2 regions of the Cellulosilyticum sp. genome follow, and region 2 is predicted to be linked to the other one. Evidence: predicted binding sites of a transcription regulator. Region 2 holds the regulator's gene; the other holds the start of a gene.
The links. The regulator HrcA, encoded in region 2, represses chaperone genes, less so after heat shock. The targets are predictions, from matches to a motif close to TGTTAGCACTCNNNNNNNNNGAGTGCTAACA.

Region 1: AC1VAQ_RS14370 (Hsp20/alpha crystallin family protein) is a predicted target of HrcA. The motif match lies at 2,377-2,407, and genes of this name have one in related genera.

Annotation. Positions count from the first base shown of each region.
Region 1 covers NZ_CEVXFV010000036.1:17,095-21,541, forward strand. Annotated here, with positions in the region: gene AC1VAQ_RS14365 (methyl-accepting chemotaxis protein) at 1-1,634, opposite strand, end outside; gene AC1VAQ_RS14370 (Hsp20/alpha crystallin family protein) at 1,807-2,241, opposite strand; gene AC1VAQ_RS14375 (cold shock domain-containing protein) at 2,629-2,826, opposite strand; gene bsh (choloylglycine hydrolase) at 3,097-4,086, opposite strand; gene AC1VAQ_RS14385 (carboxymuconolactone decarboxylase family protein) at 4,279-4,447, opposite strand, start outside.
Region 2 covers NZ_CEVXFV010000012.1:79,573-84,019, forward strand. Annotated here, with positions in the region: gene dnaK (molecular chaperone DnaK) at 1-1,198, opposite strand, end outside; gene grpE (nucleotide exchange factor GrpE) at 1,217-1,762, opposite strand; gene hrcA (heat-inducible transcriptional repressor HrcA) at 1,813-2,862, opposite strand; gene hemW (radical SAM family heme chaperone HemW) at 3,048-4,184, opposite strand; gene lepA (translation elongation factor 4) at 4,229-4,447, opposite strand, start outside.

The DNA of each region.
Region 1 (4,447 bases), on a different contig from region 2:
GCCAACTTTTTAATTTCATCAGCCACTACTGCAAATCCTCTACCAGCCTCACCTGCTCTAGCTGCTTCAATAGATGCATTAAGCGATAATAATGAAGTTTGCTCTGCAATGCCATTAATCACATTAATAATTGATTCAATTGCCTTAGACTTCTCTTGAAGCATCTCCATTGTTTCAATAACATCTTTAGTAATCGTTGTCGTTTCCTTAGATTTGCTATTTAATATCTCCATATGTGCAAATCCTTCTCCAATAACTCGGCTTGTTTCTCCAGTAATTTCTTGAATCGCCTGAGTCTGTGTATGCACCTGGTTAATCGTTGTAGATAATCCATTCATTTGATCCACACACTCTACTGTATCTGTTGCTTGTTGTGTAAGTCCCTTTTCTATATCATCTATCGCTACAGCAATTTGCTCTGTAGACTGCGTAAACTGTCCTGTGAAACTTACCATATTCTGAACAGAATTAGAAACGACACCCCCTAATTCATTGACATTTGATATTAATCCCTTCATTTGCTCAATCATATGATTAATATGGTCTGCCAGTACTGCAAATTCATCTTTTCGCTCAATCTCTAACTTGGCGGTTAAATCTCCTTCAGCTACTAGTCCTAAAGTATCTGTTACCTTATGAATACTGCTGCTAATACCCATAGCCGTCTTAATCCCTATTATGACCGCTATAATACTTGCTATAATAACAATAATAATTGTCCAATACTTTATGTCTTCAGCTTGCGCTGTAATAACCTTAGTTGGTACAAGTGCACCTATCATTGCATCTGCATTTTCAATCTTGGCAAATAAAAACATATATGAGTTATTATCATATTTTACTTTTTCTATGTAACCACTTTGGTAGCTAGATTCCTTTGCCATATTATAAAAATCTGTACCATAAATCATATTCTTCTTCTCGCCTGTTTGAAGTAACTCTACACCATCACTAGATATAAGCGACACCATGCTTCCTTCGCCAAGTTCTAACCTACTTAGTATATCTTGAAGGTTATTCTTGTCTACATCAATGACAACACAAGCCTCTGTATCATAATAGCGTTTGATTAATCTTATCCCATAGCTTTCTGAATCTACGCCAAATACTTCATCCATATTAGAACTTTCGCCTACCCAATGATACACATTTTCTCCTTCTAGTATCCGTTTTCCCTGGTCAGTACTTTTATAGGTATCATAAAATCCTGTGACAGAATTTGCACTTGTAGATAATGAATAGACATCATTAGAAAACAAATAAATATTAGATATAAACGGTGTAGATAAGTTTTTAGAAATTAGTGTTGCTTTCTCACTATCAGTAAACTCGACTTGTCCTACTGCATCATCCGCCATCTTTCCCTTCAAATACTGAGTTAAGTTTGCATCTGTTAGATAGTCTACTGCTATAGTTTTTACATTTTCAAACCCATAACTCACATACTCTGCTGTCATATAAATAGATTTTTCTGTAGCTACTTTATAGTTTTCAATGATTCCCTTAGATGCTTTATTATAGGCTGTTACGCCTACTAGAATCACAAAACATACTGGTACAAAAAATGCCATTAATAACTGCATTTTAATGCTCTGTAGCTTCCCATATTTTTTACTATTAATCTTATCTTTCATGCCCTTCTCTCCTCTTAATAATTCTTTCGTACCCAAAACACATATGTACTATTTATCGACAATAAATAATAAAATTTTATAACTTAGTATAATTTTTATTTATTACACAAAAAAATACTCCTTAGGATTTCTCCTTTGGAGCATTTATGTTAAATAGGCTACTGCCTAACTATTATTCAATTGCAATATAATGTTTATTTTCTATTACTCTCTTCTCTTCTTTTGGAAAATCGAGTTTTAAGATACCATCTTCATATTTAGCATGAATATCTTTTTCTGTGATATTCTCACCTATATAGAAACTTCGGCTCATACTACCTGCATAACGTTCTTGTCTAATGTATTTGCCATTTTTATCTTTTTCTTCTTTATCTAGTCCTTTAGCTGCACTAATGGTTAGATAACCGTTATTAAGCTCTACATTCACTTCATCTTTCTTGAAGCCTGGTAAATCAATAGCAACTTCATAACCTTCATCTGTCTCTTTGATATCAGTTTTCATAAGTTGTTTTGCATGTTTACCATATAAAGCTTTGTCAATATCTGGGAATTTGTAATCCATCCAATCATCAAATAAGTTTTCTCCAAAAATACTAGGCATTAACATAAGTCATTCCTCCTTTTTTATAAGCGACAATGTATGCCGTGGTGAAACTAATTTTTTTGATTTTTTGAACTTGGGATTTGAGTGTTACTTTTTTATTTCCCTCTTCCTTTGTTCTGAATATAATATACCACCGTTTGTTAGCACTGTCAACAGGTGAGTGCTAATTTTTTTAAAAATTTTATAATACACCTTGCAATTACCCCTAGGGCCTTAACTCGCTATTTTCTCAATTCCACCTAATGCCATTAAAAACTCAATCACGCAAAACAAAATAAGCCCTTCCCCTTTTCAATTTTCTCTATCCTCTTTATCTTTAGTTAACAGTATTTTTATCTAACAAAAAAAGGTATAAGCTAAAATTTAGCTTATACCTTTTTGGTTACAAAATTATGCTCTTGTAACGTTTTCTGCTTGAGCGCCACGTGGCCCTTTAGTAATATCGAAGTTTACTTTTTGTCCTTCTTCAAGAGTTTTGAATCCATCTCCTTGGATAGCTGAGAAATGTACGAATACATCATCTCCATCTTCTCTTTGAATGAAACCGAATCCTTTTTCTGCATTAAACCATTTAACTGTACCTGTCATGTTGGTACCTCCTAATATAAATTTCTGCAATGAAAATGGAACTAAAAATTCACATAATATTACAGATTACATCAAGCAATGTATATAATCTCTAATAACATGTAAATCAAAATTAAAGCTATAAACAACTACTGAATATGTTATTATTATACCTTCTATTTCATGATACGTCAATTTGTATTTATTTCCTTATTAAAAATAGCACTCACACCTTTAATTCGTGAATGCTATTTCTTATCTCTTACTCTTCTTCTACTTCTTCATATCATCCTAATTTTGATAATTAACATCTTGCACTGCCGCATATGGAAAAATTTTCATTTTGCCATTATCAAGACTTTCCTTAAACATATCTATTGCATTTAAACGGTTATTTTCATATGTCTTATAATAGTAAATGCCCTTTTGTAAATCCATACATGAAGAATATAATGTCATATCTTCTTGCCCTTCTTCTGTTATCACACCACCCTTAACCATCTCAACATAATCAAGCATGTGGAAAAACTGTGCTAATGCTTCTGCATCATTCCTAATCTCCGTCATATGTGATCTTACATAAGCTATTCTTACAAATCTAGAAACAGAAGCAAAATCACCCGGCATCCCTAGCGTTCCTGCCCCTATACCAAGCCCTTTTAATTCCTTTTCTCCCCATTTTACAATGGCTGGGTGCTTAGGCTCTAACTTCATATATTCATTTAAATTCGTAACATGCCAGTCAAAGGTAGGATCATTCGTCATGACATTTACTGGATTTTCATGGACACTTAACCTTTCTTTTGTCTTTTCCACCACTAACGATTTTCCACTTTTATCTGTAATCATCCAGTGCAGCGTAGGGATTGGTGTTTTCTCATTAATAGGAACATCCACCAACTCGATATTCTCCATTTCACGTGCTACTTCCTCTACTGTATCATGGTTTGACAATACCCATAATATAAAATCATAAGGTGCAATATTTTTCTTATTCTCTTTGATTGTCTTTTCAAAATAAGCATAGCGTGCAAAATTTAATCCAGCACAGGCAAGCCCATTTTCATTCATAGCTTCAGCCATAGCAGGATGTTGATCTATCACTGCCCCCATCCCTAATATTGCTCTTTTTATATGCACGCTTTCACCTGTCACCTTATCCTGATATTGATAATTTTTGGGTAACAAAACTGGTGACTGATTAAAGTTATACGCCAAATCCATATTTCTTCCGAAAAAGATTTTTTCTTCCTTAGATTGAATACTTAGTGCTGTGCACATATTTATATACACCTCTTTCTCATTTTTCCTTTGTCATATTACATAATATTATTTATCACAATCATGATTTGTATCCTTCAAACTATCAAAGATTTCTTTAAATCCATAGTAACTACATGTGACACACAAAAAACAGCACTCACCAATATTGAATTAGTGAATGCTATTTTTAACCTTTGCGCTATTTTAGAATTATTTTTCATCCTGCTTTACTGCTTCATTTACACACCTTAGTGCATTTAAAGACCTTGGATAGCCTATAAAAGGAATGCACTGTGAAATAATATTAATTAGAAACTGTTTATCATTTCCAATTCTCATATTCGCCGCTGCATGACTAATAAGCTGCATCTCGCAGCCC
Region 2 (4,447 bases):
CTGCTGTTGAGAACACTTGTGATTTTTTAGTTGGGATTGTTGTATTTTTAGGAATAACTGGTGTTGCTACACCACCCATTGTTTCAATACCAAGTGTAAGAGGTGTTACGTCAAGAAGAAGAATATCGCCTGAACCAGCTTCACCTGAAAGTTTACCACCTTGAATTGCAGCACCTACAGCTACACATTCATCTGGGTTAATTCCTTTGAATGGTTCTTTACCTGTGATACGTTTAACAGCATCTTGAACAGCAGGAATACGTGTTGAACCACCAACTAATAATACTTTGTCAAGTTCTGAAGCATTAAGACCTGCATCATTTAAAGCTGTTCTAACTGGTCCCATTGTACGTTCTACAAGGTCAGCTGTTAATTCATCAAATTTAGCTCTTGTAATTGTTACGTCTAAGCTTTGACCACCACTGCAGATGAATGGAATTAAAACGTTTGCACTTGTTTTTTGTGAAAGTTCTTTTTTAGCTGTTTCAGCAGCTTCTTTTAAACGTTGCATAGCAACTTTATCTGTTGAAAGGTCAATGCCTTCTTGTTTTTTGAATTCTTCTACTAAGAAATCAATGATTTTTTGGTCGAAGTCATCTCCACCAAGGTGATTATCACCACTTGTAGCAAGTACTTCGATAACACCATCACCGATGTCGATTACAGATACATCAAATGTACCACCACCAAGGTCATAAACCATGATTTTTTGTTCGTGCTCGTTATCAAGACCGTAAGCAAGTGCTGCTGCTGTTGGTTCGTTGATGATACGTTTTACATCAAGACCAGCAATGCGACCAGCATCTTTTGTTGCTTGTCTTTGGCTATCTGTGAAGTAAGCCGGAACTGTAATAACAGCTTCTGTTACACTTTCACCAAGATGAGCTTCAGCATCTGCTTTTAATTTTTGAAGAATAATTGCTGAAATTTCTTGTGGTGAGAATGCTTTGTCATCAATGTTTACTTTGTAATCTGTACCCATATGACGTTTAATTGAAATAACTGTTCTTTCGTGATTTGTAACAGCTTGACGTTTTGCTACGTCCCCTACAAGTCTTTCACCTGTTTTACTGAAACCTACAACTGAAGGAGTTGTTCTATTACCATCTGCATTTACGATAACAACTGGTTTTCCACCTTCCATTACTGATACACAAGAGTTTGTTGTTCCTAAGTCAATTCCTATTATTTTACCCATGATTAATTCCTCCTATCATTAATTGGCTACTTTAACCATACTATGTCTAATTACTTTTTCTTTATATAAATATCCTTTTTGAAGTTCTTCAACAATGATATTCTCCCCATATGCTTCATCATCTATGTGCATAATTGCATTATGAAGCTTTGGATCGAATTCTTTATCAAGTGCTTCAATAGGTGTTACTTTTAAATTTTCAAGTGCACTCATAAGTTGTTTATAAATCATTTGTACACCTGCATATAATGCTTTATCTGTACTATCAATCTTAAGAGCACGTTCAAAGTTATCAATAATTGGTAATAACTCTGCTACAGTGTTACTTACAGCGAAATCATAAGCATCTGACTTTTCTTTTTCGCTACGTTTTCTATAGTTATCGAACTCTGCCATTAAACGTTGAAGACGATCTAAATATTCGGCAGCTTTATCTTCAGCTTTTGTTTCTTCTGCTGTGCTTTCTTCTTTAGCTTCTACCTCTGAAGATTCAGCTTCTACTGTTTGCTCTGCTGCTACTTCTTCTTGCTGTAATGGTTGTTCTAAATCTTTATTTTCTTCCATTGTTTCACCCTTCCTACTAAGAACGTTTATGTTTTAGTTACACCTTGTTGTTATGCCTTTGTATCACCATCATTAAGTCCTCTTAGCATATTTGTAATATGATGAGAAACATATTCTAACACTGAGACTACCTCACTATAATTCATACGTGTTGGTCCTATAATACCAATGTTACCAATGGTATATTCACCAATGCTGTAACTTGTTGTTACGACACTGCAATCTTTCATCGGTGTCAAAGTATTTTCTTCACCAATACGAATTGTAATCTGATTTGGTGGATTATGATCTAAGATTTTTGCAAGATATGGTTTTTCTTCTAAAAGTTTAAACAGTTCTCTCGCCTTCTCTTTATCATTAAATTCCTGAAAATCAAGAATGTTATTGGCACCGCGTATGAAGATATTCGGTAAATCTCTTTCTTTTAAAGTATTGGCAATAGCATCTAAAACGCTGCTTGCAATACCACCATATTCTTTCATTTTTTCTTCAATTGATAAACGAATCTTGTCTAAACTAATTTGACTCAGTGCATTGCCCTTTAGACTCTCGTTAAGAATATTTGTAAGTGCCATACAAATATTAGCATCTAAAGCTTTCGGTGTGCTAATCATGTGATTTTTCACACTATTAGTGTCTGTAACTATAACACAGACCACACTTTGTTCATCCACCGGAACAAGCTGTAAGTGCTTAATACGCACTTGACTAATAGGCGGTGTCGATGCAATAGTGGCACAATTGGTAAGCATTGCGATAAGCTTTGCAGTTTCTTCAACTAAATCATCAATGCGTGTAATTTTCTGTTGAATCATATTCCCAATGATTTTTGCCACATCTGGACTAATATTTGTACGTTGCATCATGCCATCTACATAAAGGCGATAACCTTTATCTGAAGGTATTCTTCCAGCGGAAGTGTGGGGTTGCACAATGAAACCAAGCTCTTCAAGATCTGCCATTTCATTACGAATTGTCGCTGAGCTTACGCCCAAGTCATACTTTTTAGAAATGGTTCTTGAACCAACAGGCTCACCTGTTTGGATATAATCACGAATGATGGCTTCTAGTATTCTTAGCTTACGTTCATTCATATCCATATCATCACTTCCTTCTTTTTGTTAGCACTCACTAAAGCCGAGTGCTAACTACAATCTAAAGATATCACTTCTTAATATAATTGTCAATAACCTTCTGCAATTATTTTTAAAAATTATTACATATATTTACAAAGTCCGAATTAGCAAGATTTTGCCTTAGCAAATCCCTGTTAATTCGGACTTTGTTATGTCATAAGAAATGAACTAAACACTTCATTGCATACATCTAGGCCATAAGGCGTCAATTTTATCCTACCTTTATCTTTTACAAGAACCTTGTATTTTATCCATTTATTTAATTGCTCTTCATAAACATCCCAGACAGATTGTCCAAACTGTTTTTCAAAGTCATCTTCTGAAATGCCTTCAAGGAGTCTTAAACCTAGAAACATATATTCTTCCATACACATTTCTTCTGTCAGTTTTTCTTCTTCATGACGAATTTTGTGGACATCTCCTGCTGCTTCAATATACGCCTTAAGATTTTCTTCATTAGCATAACGGATATTGTTCCAAAGACTTCTTGCCCCAAGCCCTAATCCTAAATAAGGTATGCGTTGCCAATATACAATATTATGCTGGCATTCTTTATGAGGTTTTGCCCAGTTAGAAATTTCATATTGATGATAACCGCATTGCTTTAAATAGCTCTGGGCTAAATGATACATCTCACGGTCCAATTCCTCTGACACTTCTTCTAATTTACCTTCTTCATAACGCTTCCCAAAGCAAGTCCCTTCTTCAATAATGAGGGCATAAACAGACAGATGCTCCAAATCATATTTTGTGACTGTTTCAAGTGTTTGCTTAAATTCCTCTAAAGTTTGACCTGGTAATGCAAACATTAAATCTGCATTGACTGCACAATTTGTATAAGTCTTGACAAGATGTAAGCTTTCTTCCCAATCTTTAAAGGTATGTTTTCTGCCAATCTTCCTTAGAAGATAATCATGCGTCGTCTGAAGTCCCATGCTAATACGATTTATCGGATATTTTGCAATGACTTCTACTTTTTCTTTAGTCAGTGTTCCTGGATTCGCCTCGATGGTCCACTCTGCATTTGGTATTAATTTAAAGTTTTTTGTAATAGTTGCTGCTAGTTTGTCTAATAAAAAAGGCGGTAGTACCGTTGGGGTACCACCACCTATAAAGATAGACTTAATAGCTACCGCAGCATCTAACATTTTCCCATAGTTTTCGACTTCTTTAACTAAAGCATTTATATAAGCTTCCTGCATCTCTTCTTTAGGAAAAGATAAGAAATCACAATAAAAACATTTTGATGTACAAAATGGGATATGAATATAAAGCCCGATTTCCATTTTAAGTTCCTCTTTTAATTTTAATTTTTAACACTTTAAATTTTTTATTCATCTAATTTAAGTACGCTCATGAAGGCTTCTTGTGGTACTTCTACGTTACCTACTTGACGCATACGTTTCTTACCTTCTTTTTGTTTTTCAAGAAGTTTACGTTTACGTGAGATATCCCCACCATAACATTTTGCAAGTACGTCTTTACGCATGGCGCTAATTGTTTCTCTTGCAATAACTTTATTTCCAACTGCTGCTTGAATTGGAATTTC